One region of the Cronobacter turicensis genome, then DNA from elsewhere that is predicted to be linked to it. Evidence: predicted binding sites of a transcription regulator. Region 1 holds the regulator's gene; each other region holds the start of a gene.
The links. Region 1 encodes sigma-54, which starts transcription at its own class of promoters, with help from an activator protein. Its sites were predicted from a motif close to GTTGGCACANNTTTCGCTNT; they were not measured.

Region 1 (5,699 bases):
CGCGGCAGCGAGTGCGCCGTGGACCCTGCGCTTCACGCCCTGGCGAGTGCGATGCACGCGGCCGGCAAACCGCTCGGCTTTATCTGTATCGCGCCCGCGATGCTGCCGAAAATTGTCGCCGCGCCTCTGCGTCTGACTATCGGCACCGATATTGACACCGCTGAGCTGGTGGAAGAGATGGGCGGGGAGCATGTGCCGTGCCCTGTGGACGATATTGTGGTGGATGAAGATAACAAAGTGCTGACCACCCCCGCCTATATGCTGGCGGAAAGCATCGACGAGGCGGCGGCAGGTATTGAGAAACTGGTGGCGCGCCTGGTGGCGATGTGCGAATGAGTAAAGCGCGCGGTTCGCTGTTCGTGCGCCTGCGGCGGCTGGCGCTGCGTGCAGTGCTGGCGGTGCTCGGCGTCTGGATCGCAGGTATTTTGCTGTTCAGCGTGGTGCCGGTGCCCTTTTCGGCGGTCATGGTTGAGCGGCAGTTCTCCGCGTGGTTTAGCGGCGATTTCAGCTACGTGGCCCACTCCGACTGGGTGAGTATGGATGAGATTTCACCCTGGATGGGGCTTGCGGTCATCGCGGCGGAAGACCAGCGGTTCCCGGAGCACTGGGGGTTTGACGTGGCGGCGATCCAGAAAGCCGTCTCGCATAACGAGCGGAGCAGCCGCATTCGCGGGGCTTCCACGCTGTCGCAGCAAACGGCCAAGAATCTGTTTCTGTGGGATGGGCGCAGCTGGCTGCGTAAGGGGCTGGAAGCGGGCTTAACGCTTGGCATCGAAACCGTCTGGAGCAAGCGCCGCATTCTGACGGTCTATCTGAATATCGCGGAATTCGGTGATGGCGTGTTTGGCGTGGAAGAGGCGTCACAGCGCTATTTCAATAAGCCCGCCAGCCGCCTTTCGGCATCAGAAGCCGCGCTGCTGGCGGCGGTGCTGCCAAACCCGCTGCGCTATAAGGCGACCGCGCCTTCAGGCTATGTGCGGGCGCGTCAGCAGTGGATTTTGCGCCAGATGCGCCAGCTTGGCGGAGAATCGTTTATGGCGCAGCATACGCTGCGCTGAGGGCAGGGCGGTCAGTCTTCGTCAAAGCCTGCGTTAAACAGCGCGATGACGGCCGCCAGCGCTTCTTTTTCCTGCGGTCCGGTGGCTTCAATCTCGATATGCCCGCCCTGTGCGGAATCCAGCATCAGCAGCGCGATGACGCTGCTGGCTTCCGCTTCCGTGCCCGCTTCATTACGCAACAACACTTCCGCGTCAAAGCTCTGCACCAGCTCAAACAGTTTCATGGCCGGACGGGCGTGCATCCCGAGCTTGTTGGTGATTTCAACGGTCTGTTTTACGGTCATGATTTGCGTTTTTCCAGCGTACGATGACGGGACTGAACGTTTTTACCGCGCGAGCGGAAGTAGTCCGCCAGCTGTTCGGCGATATAGACGGAACGGTGTTTACCGCCGGTACAGCCAATCGCGACGGTCAGATAGCTGCGATTGTTGGTTTCCAGCATCGGCAGCCAGAGTTCCAGATAGCTGCGCGTCTGGTAGATGAAGTTGTGAACTTCCGTATGGCGATCGAGAAACGCCGCGACGGGCTTATCAAGGCCGGTCATCGGGCGCAGTTTCGGGTCCCAGTGCGGGTTCGGCAGGAAGCGCACGTCGAAAACGTAATCGGCGTCGATAGGAATGCCGTGTTTAAAGCCGAATGACTCAAACACCATCGTAAGTTCGCGCTCGCGCTTGCCCAGCAGACGGGTACGCAGCATCTCCGCCAGTTCATGCACCGACATTTCCGACGTATCGACGATAAGATCCGCCCGCGATCGCAGCGGCTCCAGCAAATCGTTCTCTTCATCAATGGCGCTTTCCAGCGACAAATTTTTGCTGGAGAGCGGGTGCAGGCGACGCGTGTCGCTGTAGCGGCGGATTAGCGTATTGCGATCGGCGTCGAGGAACAGCAGTTGCGGAGAGAACGCGTCCGGCAGGTTGTTCATCGCCTGCTCAAACACCTCCGGGGATTCCGGCATATTGCGAACGTCGATGCTCACCGCGGCGGATATCTGCCTTTCCGAAAGCGTGCGCGCCAGTTCAGGCAGCAGCACGACAGGCAGGTTATCGACGCAGTAGAACCCCATATCTTCCAGTGCACGCAGGGCGACCGATTTCCCTGACCCTGAACGTCCACTGACGATCATCAGAACCATCTGCTGTTTCTCCACACTTCAGACCGGGTAACCGGTGCCTCCTGGGTTGTGCCTCTCGGCACGGTCATTCATTCTCTTCACTGGTTTCAGTGATTATCTGGTAGAGCTCTTCATCGCTTTGCGCGGCGCGCAGACGGCGACAAATCGTTTTGTCCGCCAGTCTTTTGGCCACCAGAGAGAGCGTATGCAGATGCGTTTTGGTTTGATCTGCCGGCACCAGCAATGCAAAGAGTAAATCGACGGGCTGGTTATCAATGGCGTCGAAAGGGATGGGCGTTTCGAGCTGGACGAAAACGCCGACGGCGCGCAGCGTATCTTCTTCAAGTTTGCCGTGCGGAATGGCGATGCCGTTGCCAATTCCGGTACTGCCCATCCGCTCACGGGTGAGGATCGCTTCAAAGACGACCTGCGGCGGCAGGCTGAGCTGCTTTGCCGCCAGCTCGCTGATAATCTCCAGGGCGCGTTTTTTGCTCTGGCAGTGTACGCCGCTGCGGGTGCATTCCTGGTTTAAAACATTGCTCAATGGCAGAGCCGTATCATTATTCATCATAATTTCACCTAAGCGTTTTCTGGTGCGGCGGCTCGCCGCACGGGCCGCGAGCCGCCGATGTCCCAGCGCAACGCCCGGACAATTAATGTTGTTTCAGTTTATCTTTATGTTTAGTGAGCTGCCGCGCCAGTTTATCAATCAAACCGTCAATCGCGGCGTACATATCCTGCCCTTCCGAACTGGCATGCAGCTCCCCGCCGTTCACATGCAGGGTGGCGTCGGCGATTTGGGTCACCTTTTCCACCTTCAGCACAATATAGACCTGATTAATCCTTTCGAAATACTGCTCCAGCTTGGCGAACTTGGCGTTAACGAAGTCGCGCAACGCTTCAGTAATTTCGACGTTATGTCCTGTGATGTTGAGCTGCATAGTGTCTTCCTTATCGGTTGGGTCAGACCAGCTGTTTGCGCTGATTTGACGGCGGTATGGATAAAGATTCTCGATACTTCGCAACGGTACGGCGGGCCACCATGATTCCTTGTTCTGACAGCATAGACGTTAGCTTGCTGTCGCTTAAGGGTTTCGCGGGGTTTTCCGCTGCAATCAACTTTTTCACCAGCGCGCGGATTGCCGTGGACGAGGCTTCGCCGCCGCCCTCAGTGTTCACGTGGCTTGAGAAAAAATACTTTAATTCAAAGATGCCGCGCGGGCTGTGCAGATATTTTTGCGTGGTGACGCGGGAGATGGTGGATTCATGCATCTCAACCGCCTGAGCAATATCGGCCAGCACCATCGGCTTCATATACTCTTCGCCCTGATCGAAGAACGCTTGCTGCTGTTCGACGATGCAACGGCTGACGCGCAGCAGCGTGTCGTTACGGCTCTCCAGACTTTTGATAAGCCATTTAGCTTCCTGAAGATTGCTGCGGATGAACTGGCTGTCGGATTCGTTACGCGCGCTGCCAGACATGGCGGCGTACTGCTGATTGATTTTGAGCCGGGGGATGCTGTCGGCATTGAGTTCGACCGTCCAGCGGCCGTTATGCTTGCGCACCAGCACGTCCGGGATGACATATTCCGGCTCGCCGGTCTGGATCGACTGTCCGGGGCGCGGATCGAGCGACTGAATAAGATTGACCGCTTCTTTCAGCACGTCTTCTTTAAGGCGTGTGACACGCATCAGGCTGCGGAAATCATGATTGGCCAGCAGATCGAGGTGATCGCTGACGATCTGGCGCGCCTGCGCGAGAAAAGGGGTTTCGGCGCTAAACTGCGAAAGCTGGATCAACAGGCAGTCGCGCAGATCGCGGGCGGCGACGCCTACCGGATCGAAACGCTGAACGCGCTTGAGTACGGCTTCGATCTCTTCAGGGCCGATGTCGTCATCGTTATCGCCCATGCCGTCGAGAATATCCTGCACCGTTACGGTGAGATAGCCGGTATCGTCCACCGCATCGACAATCGCCGTGGCGATGGCGCGATCGGTATCAGTAAAGGGCGTTAACTGCACCTGCCACATCAGGTAATCCTGCAGGCTCTGGGTGGTTTCGCCCTGATAAACCGGCAGCTCGTCATCGATATAGTCAGTGCCGGTGCCAGACGGGGTGCCCGCGGTGTAGATTTCATCCCAGCTGGCGTCAAGCGGCAGCTCGTCGGGCATCTCTTTTTGTTCCAGCGCTTCGGCAGTATCCAGCCCTTCGCTGTCCTGCGTTTCCTGAGTGGCAATTTCGTCGTGAATGTCGGTTTGCTCAAGCAGGGGATTGCTCTCCAGCGCCTGTTGCAGCTCCTGCTGAAGCTCCAGCGTGGACAATTGCAACAAGCGGATGGCCTGCTGCAACTGCGGCGTCATGGCGAGCTGTTGGCTTAGCCTTAGTTGCAAACCTTGCTTCATATTCAGAGCAAAAATCCTCAGGTGTAAACGTCAAAAGACCTGTTGCGGCAGGGCGCGCCGGGTAGCGCGCCGTTTCTGCCTGTTGCTCTACCCTATCAGAGTCTGAACTCTTCCCCAAGGTATACGCGTTTAACCTGTTCGTCCTGCAGGATATCTTCAGGGGTGCCGTGGGCGATAAGGTGGCCCTGGCTGACGATGTAAGCGCGCTCGCAGACCGCCAGCGTTTCACGCACGTTGTGGTCGGTAATCAGCACGCCGAGGCCGCTGTCGCGCAGATGCTCAATGATGCGTTTAATGTCGATGACCGAAATCGGGTCGACGCCGGCGAACGGTTCATCAAGCAGAATGAATTTCGGGTTCGCGGCCAGCGCGCGGGCAATCTCGACGCGACGGCGTTCACCGCCGGAGAGCGACTGGCCGAGGCTGTCGCGCAGATGGTCGATGTGAAACTCTTCCATCAGCTCTTTGGCGCGATCTTCGCGCTGCTCGGTGCTGAGGTCGTCGCGAATTTGCAGGACGGCCATCAGGTTGTCATAGACGCTCAGGCGGCGGAAAATCGACGCTTCCTGCGGCAGATAGCCGATGCCGCGACGCGCGCGGGCGTGCAGCGGCAGCAGGCTGATATCTTCATCATCAATGATGATGTCGCCCGCGTCGCGCTGAACGATGCCCACCACCATATAGAACGTCGTGGTTTTGCCCGCGCCGTTGGGGCCAAGCAGGCCGACAATCTCGCCTGAATTTACCGTCAGGCTGACATCTTCCACTACGCGGCGGCCTTTGTAGGCTTTTGCCAGGTGTTTCGCAATGAGGGTTGCCATAGGGGTTTAATTACTCTTTTTCTGGGCCGGCGCCTGAGCGGCGCCGTCTTTATTTTGCAGCTGCGATGGCACCAGTACGGTGGTGACGCGTTTGCCTTTCTCGCTGAACGCCTGCATCTTCTGCTCTTTCACGAGATACGTGATTTTGTCGCCTTTGATGTTGCTGTCGAGCTGCTCAAGATAGGCGTTGCCGGTCAGCACCACGAAATCGCTTTGCAACTCGTAGTGCATTGTGGAGGCGTGGCCTTTCACCGGTTTGCCGTTGTCCTGCATCTGGTAGAACGTGGCCGGATTGCCGTAACC
Region 2 (5,699 bases), 1.6 Mb from region 1:
TCGCCGAAGGTGCAGAAGATAACGCCGGGACGGCGGGCGATTTCGGTGGCGTTGTCGATGCGTCCCATCGGCAGCACGCAGACCGGGCAGCCGGGGCCGTGGATAAACTCAATGTTCTCCGGCAGCAAGCGATCGAGGCCAAATTTAAAAATGGCGTGGGTGTGGCCGCCGCACACCTCCATGATACGCAGCGGTTTCTGCGCCGTGTGGTTTAAGAGCGGCGCGCGTTCGCACAGCCGGTCCATCAGGCGCAGCACCCGTTCCGGGTTGCGGTATTCATCGACATAACGCATCAGCGGTTCTCCTCGCCATACAGCAGCGCGCCGACATCCGGCTCCACCTCAAACATGGTTTGCAGCGCCTCCAGCGTGTCGCGCGCCTCGCGCTCATTAATCAGGCTCATGGCGAAACCGACATGCACCAGTACCCACTGGCCGAGGCGCGGCTGGCCGTTATCGTCATGCGTGCCTACCAGCGTTAAATCGACATCACGCCGCACGCCGCACACCTCGACGCGGGCGAGATTGTCTGAGAGCAGTTCGCAGACCTGCCCCGGAATGCCTATGCACATCGCTGTTCCTCCAGCCAGGCGAGCCACGCGTTCATGCCGTCGCCGCGCATGGCGGAGACCAGCAGGATAGTGATATTCGGGTTGACCTGGCGCGCGTACGCCATGCATTGCTCGACGTCGAAGTTCAGGTACGGCAGCAGATCGATTTTATTGAGCAGCATCAGCGAGGCGGCGGCGAACATATGCGGGTACTTGAGCGGCTTATCTTCGCCCTCGGTCACGGAGAGCACCGCCACTTTGTGACGCTCGCCGAGATCAAATCCCGCCGGGCAGACCAGGTTGCCGACGTTTTCAATAAACAGCACGCCGTTATCGGCAAGCGGCAGGCGCGCCATCGCCTCCTGAACCATCTGTGCGTCGAGATGACACCCTTTGCCGGTATTAACCTGTATCGCCGGGGTGCCGGTGGCGCGAATGCGCTCGGCGTCGTTCACCGTCTGCTGATCGCCTTCGATAACGGCGCAGGGCGTGGTATCGAGCAGGCGTTTGAGCGTCTCGGTGAGCAGCGTCGTTTTGCCGGAACCGGGGCTGGAGACCAGATTCAGCGCCAGTTGACCGCGCGCGGCGAGCCGCTGGCGGTTGCGCTGCGCAATCTGGTTATTTTTATCGAGCACGTTGATTTCAATCTCCACCATTTTGCGCTGGCTCAGGCCAGGCGCATGGGTGCCCGCTTCGCCGTGGCCGTAATCGAGAGCGCCATCTGGCGCTATTTCAGGCGAGAACGTGTTGAGGCTTATCGTGGCGATGGGGGCCGCGGCGCGCGGCGCGGCGGCAAAGGGGGCGGCGCGAAACGGCGAGTGCGGGTTGCGCTCATCGCCTTCTATATAAAGGTTGCCGTGCTGGCAACCGCAGGTCGTACACATCTTCTACTCCTGTTCTATTTCCAGACGCTTGATTTGCACGCTGTCATCGGCATCGATGCGCAGATCCGCGCTGTGACAATGCGGGCAGCGGCGTACCAGCATCGTGAGTAACTCGACATTCCGCTGGCAGTGGGGGCACCAGCACTGCGCCTCCTGCTGGCTTAAATGCAGCGCGCAGCCCTCGGCGCGGGTGTCGCGGCACGCCAGATCAAAGCAAAACTCCAGCGCGCTGCGCTCGACGCAGGAGAACGCGCCGATTTCCAGCCATACGCCGGTGACCTTGCGTGCGCCAAGCTGCTGCGCCTGCTGTTCAATAATTTCCACTGCCCGCTGGCAGAGGGTGAGTTCGTGCATAACGCCTCCGGTACGCTTTGCGTTTGCGAATGCCATAAGCAATGCAATAACGGTGCCAGCGCGGGAGAAGGGTGGCGGAAGGCTGTCGCGGCGGGTGTCGAGGCTGTCGAAATGACATGTCATGACAGACGGCGTGACGTGACGTTTCAGAATAAATCTATTAAAAACAGATAATTAAAAAATGGCATGGTTCCTGCTACAGAGGGTTATCTCTGTTAAATGAGCTAACCACTATGATCCTGTCCGAACTAAGCCAGAAGGCGGAGTTTATCGCCGACCGTCACCGCGCGTTACAGACGCACTGGCACACCTACTGCAATACGCTGGTCCAGGCCATTACGCTGTCGCGTCAGAAGCTGCATCACTCGCTCGGCTGCGAGCCGCAAAACGGGTTGTGCTTCTTTCTCTTTGAGCATTTCGCCATCCGCGTGGAGCAGGCCGAAGGCTTTCACTGCCGCACCATTAACTACCTGATAGCCCGCCGCGACGGCAGCGAAGAGACGCTGCTCGCCACCGCACAGCTTGACGCAAAAGGCATGCTGGATGGCGCGGTGGATATCCGCGACCGCGAGCGGGTGCTGGCGCACTACCTCGACAAAATCGGCGCGCTGTACGACGGGTTGTATGACGCCGTCCAGCACGACACGCCGCTGCATATCAGCGAGATCCTGGCGGCCCGCGACGCGTCGTCACATTAACCGGGCGACGTGTCGCCGACTGTCGAAATCGTCCGTCGTCGTCACTTTTCGTCAAAAATGTCCATCACCTGAGGAACACCTGGTGAACCGTTTTATCATTGCCGACTCCACGCTTTGCATCGGCTGCCACACCTGCGAGGCTGCCTGTTCAGAGACGCACCGCCTGCATGGACTGCAATCCAGGCCGCGCCTGACGGTTATGCGTAACCAAAAAGATTCCGCCCCACAGCTTTGCCACCACTGCGAAGACGCGCCCTGCGCGCAGGTCTGTCCGGTGAACGCCATCACGCGCGAGGCGGGGGCGATTCAGCTCAATGAAAGCCTGTGCGTGAGCTGCAAACTGTGCGGCATCGCCTGTCCGTTCGGCGCGATTGAATTCTCCGGCAGCCGCCCGCTGCATATCCCCGCTAACGTCAACAGCCCGAAAGCGCCCCCCGCGCCGCCTGCGCCTGCGCGCGTCGGCGCGTTTCTCGACTGGACGCCTGGCGTGCGCGCTGTTGCGGTGAAGTGCGATCTCTGCCAGTTCGACGCTGACGGCCCGGCCTGCATACGCACCTGTCCAACCGGCGCGCTGAAGCTTGTTGATAACCACGACATCGCCCGCGCCAGCCGCCGTAAACGCGAACTGACCATTAATGCCGATCTCGGCGACTTATCGCTGCTGCTGCAACCGCGCGGAGGAGAATAATGAACGCGATTTTCTTATATCAGGGCGCGCTGGCGGCCTTTGGCGCCGGGCTTGCGCTCGCGCTGCTGAGCGCCTGGCATAAGCCGCTCAGCGCACGGCTTGCCGGTCTTGGCGGCGCGCTGGGTTGCCTGTGCGCGCTGGCGACGGGCGGCGGGCTGCTGCTCAACGTCAACGACGGGCCGCTTACGACGCATATCGGCTCGCTCGCGGTGCATCTCACCGCCTTTAACGCAATCTGGCTTGCGACACTCGGCCTGCCGGGCTTCTTTATTTGCCTGTTTACGCTTATCACCCCGCGCGACGGGCAGGCGCGCGCCAGCGGGGCGCTTATCAACCTGCTGCTTGGCGCCGCGACGCTCGCGGTTACCGCCCAGAGCCTCGCGACGCTGGTGGCGATGGCGGAAATCATGGCGCTTGCCGCCGTGTTCCTGACCGGCGACAGCGCGGGCGGCAAGCTCTGGTTTGCACTGGGGCGTCTCGGCACGCTGCTGCTGGCGCTCGCCTGCTGGCTGCTGTGGCGACAGTACGGCACGCTCGACATGCTGGCGTTAAGCTCGCTCACTGCCGGGCAGCCGTTCGGCGCCATCATCTGGCTGCTGGGACTGACGGGCTTCGGGCTGCTCGCAGGCGTAATCCCGCTGCACGGCGGCGTGGTGCAGGGCCATGCGCAGGCCGCCGCGCCCGCCGCCGCGCTCTTCTCCGCCGTGGTGCTGAAAGTGGGGCTCTACGGCATCCTGGTCTTTTCGCTGATGAACGCCGCGCTGCCGCTCTGGTGCGGCGTGCTGGTGCTGGTGCTCGGCATGGTGACTGCGTTTATCGGCGGGCTTTACGCGCTGCTTGAGCACAACATCCAGCGGCTGCTGGCGTACCACACGCTTGAGAACATCGGCATTATTCTGCTGGGGCTCGGCGCGGGGCTTGTCGGCATTTCGCTTGGCGAGCCTGCGCTGGTGGCGCTCGGCCTGGTGGGCGGGCTTTATCATCTCTTCAACCACAGCCTGTTTAAAACCACGCTGTTTCTCGGCGCGGGCGCGGTCTTTCACCGCACCGGCCTGCGCGATATCGAAAAGCTCGGCGGCATCGGCAAAACCATGCCGCTTATTTCGATCTCCATGCTGGTGGGCCTGATGGCGATGGCCGCGCTGCCGCCGCTGAACGGCTTTGCGGGCGAGTGGGTGATTTATCAGGCGTTCTTTGACCTGGGCGCGCAGCCGCTGTTTATCACCCGTCTGCTTGGGCCGCTGCTGGCGGTGGGGCTCGCGATTACCGGCGCGCTGGCGGTGATGTGTATGGCGAAGGTCTACGGGGTGACGTTCCTCGGCGCGCCGCGCACGCAGGCCGCCGCGCAGGCGACCGACGCGCCCTGGCTCATGCGCTTGTGTGTGATGGGGCTTGCACTGTGCTGCGTGGCGGGCGGCGTCGCCGCGCCGTGGCTGTTGCCGCTGCTGGGCCGCGCCGTCCCGCTGCCGATCGTCACTTCCGGCACCACCGTTTCGCAGCCGGTGATCACGCTGCTGCTGGTGGGCTCGCTGCTGCTGCCGTTCCTGCTGATGATCCTCTTCAAAGGCGATCGCCTGCCGTCGCGCACGCGCGGCAGCGCCTGGGTTTGCGGCTACGACCACGAACCGGAGATGGTCATTACCGCGCATGGTTTCGCCCGGCCCGTTAAGGCCGCCTTCGCGCCGCTGATTCAGCTGCGCCATATCCTTAATCCGGCGCGCCTGCTGCCGGGCTGGCAGAGCGCCAGCCTGCCGGTACTGTGCCGTCGTCTGGCGGTGGTCGAACTGGCCGTGCTGTTGGTCGTCGTGATTTCACGGGGAGTGTGAGATGCAAAACCTGATTTTCCCTCTTTTACAGGCGCTGGCGCTTTTTGCCTGCGCGCCGCTGCTCTCAGGCGTCACCCGCGTGGCGCGCGCGCGCCTGCATAACCGTCGCGGGCCAGGCGTACTACAGGAGTATCGCGATCTGCTGAAATTGCTGGGCCGCCAGAGCGTGGCGCCTGCGGCGTCCGGCTGGGTGTTCCGGTTCACGCCTTACGCCATGCTGGCCGTTATGTTCACCATCGCCGCCGCGCTGCCGGTCATCACCGTCCGCTCGCCGTTGCCGGGCGCGGGCGATCTCATCACGCTTCTCTATCTCTTCGCTATCGCGCGCTTCTTTTTCGCGATTGCCGGGCTGGATACCGGCAGCCCGTTCACCGGGATCGGCGCAAGCCGCGAGGCGATGCTGGGCGTACTGGTGGAGCCGATTCTGCTGCTCGGCCTGTGGGTCGCGGCGACGGTGGCGGGTTCAACGCATATCAGCCTGATCGCCGCGCGAGTTTATGACTGGCCCGTCGCGCACAGCCTGACGCTGGTGCTGGCGCTCGCCGCCTGCGCCTTCGCCACGTTTATCGAAATGGGCAAGCTGCCGTTCGATCTCGCCGAAGCGGAGCAGGAGTTACAGGAAGGCCCGCTGTCGGAGTACAGCGGCGCGGGCTTTGCGCTGCTGAAATGGGGGATCAGCCTCAAACAGCTGGTGGTGCT
Region 3 (5,699 bases), 460 kb from region 1:
GGCCTTTGCCGTCCGGATTCATGTTTTTCAGGTCGCCTTTACGCTCGCCCAGCGCCTGCATCACAGAACCCTGGTGCTGTTCTTCAACGTCCAGCGTCACGTTCTCGAACGGCTCTTGTTTACGGCCGTCGATTTCACGGAAGATAACTTTCGGACGGGAAACCGCCAGTTCGAAACCTTCACGACGCATGTTCTCGATAAGAACAGACAGGTGCAGTTCGCCACGACCCGACACGCGGAACGCGTCAGCATCTTCGGTCTCTTCAACGCGCAGCGCCACGTTGTGCACCAGCTCTTTGTTCAGACGGTCAAGGATCTGACGAGAGGTAACGTATTTACCTTCTTTACCGCAGAACGGAGAGGTGTTGACGTTGAAGTACATAGAAACGGTCGGTTCATCAACGGACAGCGCCGGCAGCGCTTCGACATTCTGCGGATCGCAGATGGTGTCGGAGATGTTCAGCTCGCCAAGACCGGTAATCGCGATGATATCGCCAGCTTCCGCCAGATCGGTATCGATACGCTCCAGACCCAGGTGGCCCAGCACTTTACCGACTTTACCGTTACGGGTTTTGCCTTCGCTATCAATGATAGTGACCTGCTGGTTCGGCTTCACTTTACCGCGTTTGATGCGGCCGATGCCAATGACGCCAACGTAGTTGTTGTAGTCCAGCTGGGAGATCTGCATCTGCAGCGGGCCGTCGAGATCGACGTCCGGTGCCGGTACATGGTCAACAATCGCCTGATACAACGGGGTCATGTCTTCAGCCATGTCGCTGTGGTCCAGACCTGCGATACCGTTCAGCGCGGATGCGTAAACGATAGGGAAGTCCAGCTGTTCGTCGGTCGCGTCGAGGTTAACGAACAGGTCAAAGACCTGATCCACAACCCAGTCAGGACGCGCGCCCGGACGGTCAACCTTGTTGATAACCACGATAGGTTTCAGGCCATGGGCAAATGCTTTCTTGGTCACGAAGCGCGTTTGCGGCATGGGGCCGTCAAATGCGTCAACCACCAGCAGCACGGAATCAACCATGGACATTACACGTTCAACTTCACCACCGAAGTCGGCGTGCCCTGGGGTATCAACGATATTGATACGGTAATCATTCCATTTGATCGCGGTGTTTTTCGCGAGGATGGTAATCCCACGCTCTTTCTCCAAATCGTTGGAGTCCATCACGCGCTCTTGAGTTTCAGCACGTTCGTCGAACGTACCGGATTGCTGCAGCAGCTTGTCAACCAGGGTCGTTTTACCATGGTCAACGTGCGCAATGATGGCGATGTTACGCAATTTTTCGATCACAACTTTGCCTCAGGCATTAGAAATAGCGCGTTATTGTACACGTATTAATCGAAGGACTAAACAGGATCACAATCATCTGACGCAAACAAGTGTTGTCGCCAGGCTTTGTGATCCTTTTCACGCAGCGGTAAAAGGGCTATTAAACGTAAATTGCACCAACACAGTGCTTGTTTTTACACACAGGCACTATATTGGTGCAATCTCTCCATCGTGGTGCAGCCCTTTTGCACTATGACACGCATCATAGCGCCTTTTTGGGGGAATTTGAAAGTTGGCACAGATTTCGCTTTAAAGAATTCAGGGCGGCAACGCCAATTTTAATAAGTACTGAAGACCTCGTTACCACGACGACAATGACAAATCCGGGAGAGTTAAGTATGTCCGCTGAACACGTTCTGACGATGCTGAATGAACATGAAGTGAAGTTTGTGGATCTGCGCTTCACTGATACTAAAGGTAAAGAACAGCACGTCACCATCCCAGCCCACCAGGTAAACGCCGACTTCTTCGAAGAAGGTAAAATGTTCGATGGTTCCTCCATCGGTGGCTGGAAAGGCATCAATGAGTCTGACATGGTGCTGATGCCGGACGCCTCCACCGCTGTCATTGACCCGTTCTACGAAGAACCGACCCTGATTATTCGTTGCGATATCCTCGAGCCGGGCACCATGCAGGGCTACGATCGCGACCCGCGTTCTATCGCCAAGCGCGCGGAAGAGTACCTGCGCTCTACCGGCATCGCGGACACCGTTCTGTTCGGGCCGGAACCTGAGTTCTTCCTGTTTGACGACATCCGCTTCGGCAGCTCCATCTCCGGCTCTCATGTCGCTATCGACGACATCGAAGGCGCGTGGAACTCCTCCACCAAATACGAAGGCGGCAACAAAGGCCACCGTCCGGGCGTGAAAGGCGGTTACTTCCCGGTTCCGCCGGTAGATTCCGCGCAGGATCTGCGTTCCACCATGTGTCTGGTGATGGAAGAGATGGGCCTGGTCGTTGAAGCGCACCACCACGAAGTGGCCACCGCTGGTCAGAACGAAGTGGCGACCCGCTTCAACACCATGACCAAGAAAGCGGACGAAATTCAGATCTACAAATATGTCGTGCATAACGTCGCGCACCGCTTCGGCAAAACCGCGACCTTTATGCCGAAACCGATGTTCGGCGATAACGGCTCCGGTATGCACTGCCACATGTCGCTGTCAAAAAACGGCACCAACCTGTTCTCTGGCGACAAATACGCTGGTCTCTCTGAGCAGGCGCTGTACTACATCGGCGGCGTAATCAAACACGCTAAAGCGATTAACGCCCTGTCTAACCCGACCACCAACTCTTACAAGCGTCTGGTCCCGGGCTACGAAGCGCCGGTGATGCTGGCTTACTCCGCGCGTAACCGCTCTGCGTCTATCCGTATCCCGGTCGTGGCGTCTCCGAAAGCGCGTCGTATCGAAGTGCGCTTCCCGGACCCGGCCGCTAACCCGTACCTGTGCTTCGCTGCCCTGCTGATGGCTGGTCTTGACGGCATCAAGAACAAGATCCACCCGGGCGAAGCGATGGATAAAAACCTGTATGACCTGCCGCCGGAAGAAGCCAAAGAGATCCCGCAGGTTGCCGGCTCTCTGGAAGAAGCCCTCCATGCGCTGGATCAGGACCGCGAGTTCCTGACCGCAGGCGGCGTGTTCACCGACGATGCGATTGATGCTTACATCGCGCTGCGTATCGAAGAGAACGACCGCGTTCGCATGACGCCGCACCCGGTAGAGTTCGAACTCTACTACAGCGTGTAATAATTTTTTGATGTTGATAGCCAGCGGATTTCAGGTTGTCGCCACTGCGTGAAATCCGCGAATGTTTTTTGTTGCCGTGGAAACTTTAGCCCATCTTCGGATGGGCTTTTTTCACCACCCGATACCGGTTTTAACGCCCTTTTTAGCGTTAAAACGCTATAATGCACTAAAATGGTGCAAACCCTGGGGGACTGCTGAATGGCAACAGGCACGCTGCCCGATGCTGGGCAGATCCTTAACGCATTAATCAATAGCATTTTACTGGTCGACGACGAACTGGCGGTGCATTACGCCAACCCGGCGGCGCAGCAGCTGCTCGCGCAAAGCTCACGTAAGCTTTATGGCACGCCCTTACCGGAGCTGCTGAGTTATTTTTCTCTGAATATCAGCCTGATGCAGGAGAGCCTGAACGCAGGGCAGGGATTTACCGATAACGAAGTGACGCTGGTGATCGACGGTCGTTCACACATTCTTTCCCTGACGGCGCAACGTCTGCCGGACGGCCTGATCCTGCTGGAGATGGCCCCGATGGATAATCAGCGGCGTCTCAGCCAGGAACAGCTCCAGCATGCCCAGCAAGTCGCCGCGCGCGACCTGGTACGCGGCCTGGCGCATGAAATCAAAAATCCGCTCGGCGGCCTGCGAGGCGCAGCGCAACTGCTAAGCCGCGCCCTGCCCGATCCGTCGCTGACGGAATACACCAAAGTCATTATCGAACAGGCCGACCGCCTGCGTAATCTGGTAGACCGTCTGTTAGGGCCGCAGCAGCCGGGCATGCACGTGACCGAAAGCATCCATAAAGTGGCCGAGCGGGTCGTGAAGCTGGTCTCTATGGAGCTGCCGGAAAACGTCACCCTGGTACGCGACTACGATCCGAGCCTGCCGGAATTTACCCATGACCCGGACCAGATAGAGCAGGTCTTACTGAATATCGTGCGTAACGCGCTCCAGGCGCTGGGCGAAAGCGGCGGCGAAATCACGCTGCGCACCCGCACCGCGTTTCAGTTGACGTTGCACGGCGTGCGCTACCGTCTGGCGGCCCGCATCGACGTGGAAGACAACGGGCCGGGCATCCCGGCGCATCTGCAGGATACGCTGTTTTACCCGATGGTCAGCGGCCGCGAAGGCGGCACCGGGCTGGGGCTTTCCATCGCCCGCAACCTTATCGATCAGCATTCGGGAAAAATCGAATTTAACAGTTGGCCAGGCCATACCGAATTCTCGGTCTTCCTGCCTATTCGGAAATAGAGGTGATTATGCAACGAGGGATTGTCTGGATCGTCGATGACGATAGCTCCATTCGCTGGGTGCTTGAGCGCGCGCTCACCGGAGCAGGCTTAAGCTGCACCACCTTTGAGAGCGGTAACGAGGTGCTGGACGCGCTGAGCACCAAAACCCCGGACGTACTGCTGTCAGATATTCGTATGCCGGGCATGGATGGCCTGACGCTGTTAAAACAGATAAAACAGCGCCATCCGATGCTTCCGGTCATCATTATGACCGCGCATTCCGATCTCGACGCCGCCGTCAGCGCCTATCAACAGGGCGCGTTTGATTATCTGCCGAAACCGTTTGATATCGACGAGGCGGTGGCGCTGGTGGAACGCGCTATCAGCCACTATCAGGAACAGCAGCAGCCGCGCAGCGCGCAGGTTTTCGGCCCTACCACCGATATCATCGGCGAAGCGCCGGCGATGCAGGATGTGTTTCGCATTATCGGGCGTCTCTCCCGCTCCTCTATCAGCGTGCTGATTAACGGCGAATCGGGCACCGGTAAAGAGCTGGTGGCGCATGCGCTGCACCGCCATAGCCCGCGCGTTAAAGCGCCGTTTATCGCGCTGAATATGGCGGCCATTCCCAAAGACCTTATCGAATCGGAACTGTTCGGCCACGAGAAAGGCGCGTTCACCGGCGCGAACCAGATTCGCCAGGGTCGTTTCGAACAGGCTGACGGCGGCACGCTGTTTCTTGATGAAATCGGCGATATGCCGCTGGATGTGCAGACCCGTCTGCTGCGCGTGCTGGCCGATGGCCAGTTTTACCGCGTCGGCGGCTATGCGCCGGTGAAAGTGGATGTGCGCATTATCGCGGCGACGCACCAGAACCTGGAACTGCGCGTCCAGGAAGGGAAATTCCGCGAAGATTTATTCCACCGCCTGAACGTGATCCGCGTGCACCTGCCGCCGCTGCGCGAGCGCCGTGAGGATATCCCGCGTCTGGCACGCCATTTCCTGCAGGTGGCGGCGCGCGAGCTGGGCGTGGAAGCCAAACTGCTGCACCCGGAGACGGAAGCCGCGCTGACCCGTCTCGCGTGGCCCGGTAACGTGCGCCAGCTGGAAAACACCTGTCGCTGGCTCACCGTCATGGCCGCAGGCCAGGAAGTGCTGATTCAGGATCTGCCCGCCGAGCTGTTTGAAACCAGCGTGCCGGACGCGCCGTCGCAGGCGCTCCCGGAGAGCTGGGCGACGCTGCTCGCGCAGTGGGCCGACAGGGCGCTGCGTTCCGGTCATCAAAACTTGCTTTCCGAAGCGCAGCCGGAGATGGAGCGTACGCTTTTAACCACGGCGCTGCGGCACACGCAGGGGCATAAACAGGAGGCCGCGCGC

Region 2: the regulator sigma-54 is predicted to act here: its motif matches at 1,829-1,848, upstream of hypA (hydrogenase maturation nickel metallochaperone HypA).
Region 3: the regulator sigma-54 is predicted to act here: its motif matches at 1,577-1,596, upstream of glnA (glutamate--ammonia ligase).

The regions. Positions count from the first base shown of each region.
Region 1 is NZ_CP165997.1:3,939,660-3,945,358, reverse strand. It holds gene elbB (isoprenoid biosynthesis glyoxalase ElbB) at 1-336, shown strand, start outside; gene mtgA (monofunctional biosynthetic peptidoglycan transglycosylase) at 333-1,058, shown strand; gene npr (PTS phosphocarrier protein NPr) at 1,070-1,342, opposite strand; gene rapZ (RNase adapter RapZ) at 1,339-2,193, opposite strand; gene ptsN (PTS IIA-like nitrogen regulatory protein PtsN) at 2,258-2,743, opposite strand; gene hpf (ribosome hibernation promoting factor) at 2,826-3,113, opposite strand; gene rpoN (RNA polymerase factor sigma-54) at 3,136-4,575, opposite strand; gene lptB (LPS export ABC transporter ATP-binding protein) at 4,671-5,396, opposite strand; gene lptA (lipopolysaccharide ABC transporter substrate-binding protein LptA) at 5,403-5,699, opposite strand, start outside.
Region 2 is NZ_CP165997.1:2,377,623-2,383,321, reverse strand. It holds gene hypD (hydrogenase formation protein HypD) at 1-293, opposite strand, end outside; gene AB8W27_RS11370 (HypC/HybG/HupF family hydrogenase formation chaperone) at 293-571, opposite strand; gene hypB (hydrogenase nickel incorporation protein HypB) at 562-1,434, opposite strand; gene hypA (hydrogenase maturation nickel metallochaperone HypA) at 1,438-1,788, opposite strand; gene hycA (formate hydrogenlyase regulator HycA) at 2,022-2,486, shown strand; gene AB8W27_RS11350 (4Fe-4S dicluster domain-containing protein) at 2,569-3,174, shown strand; gene hycC (formate hydrogenlyase subunit 3) at 3,174-5,000, shown strand; gene AB8W27_RS11340 (respiratory chain complex I subunit 1 family protein) at 5,002-5,699, shown strand, end outside.
Region 3 is NZ_CP165997.1:16,736-22,434, reverse strand. It holds gene typA (ribosome-dependent GTPase TypA) at 1-1,306, opposite strand, end outside; gene glnA (glutamate--ammonia ligase) at 1,684-3,093, shown strand; gene glnL (nitrogen regulation protein NR(II)) at 3,292-4,341, shown strand; gene glnG (nitrogen regulation protein NR(I)) at 4,350-5,699, shown strand, end outside.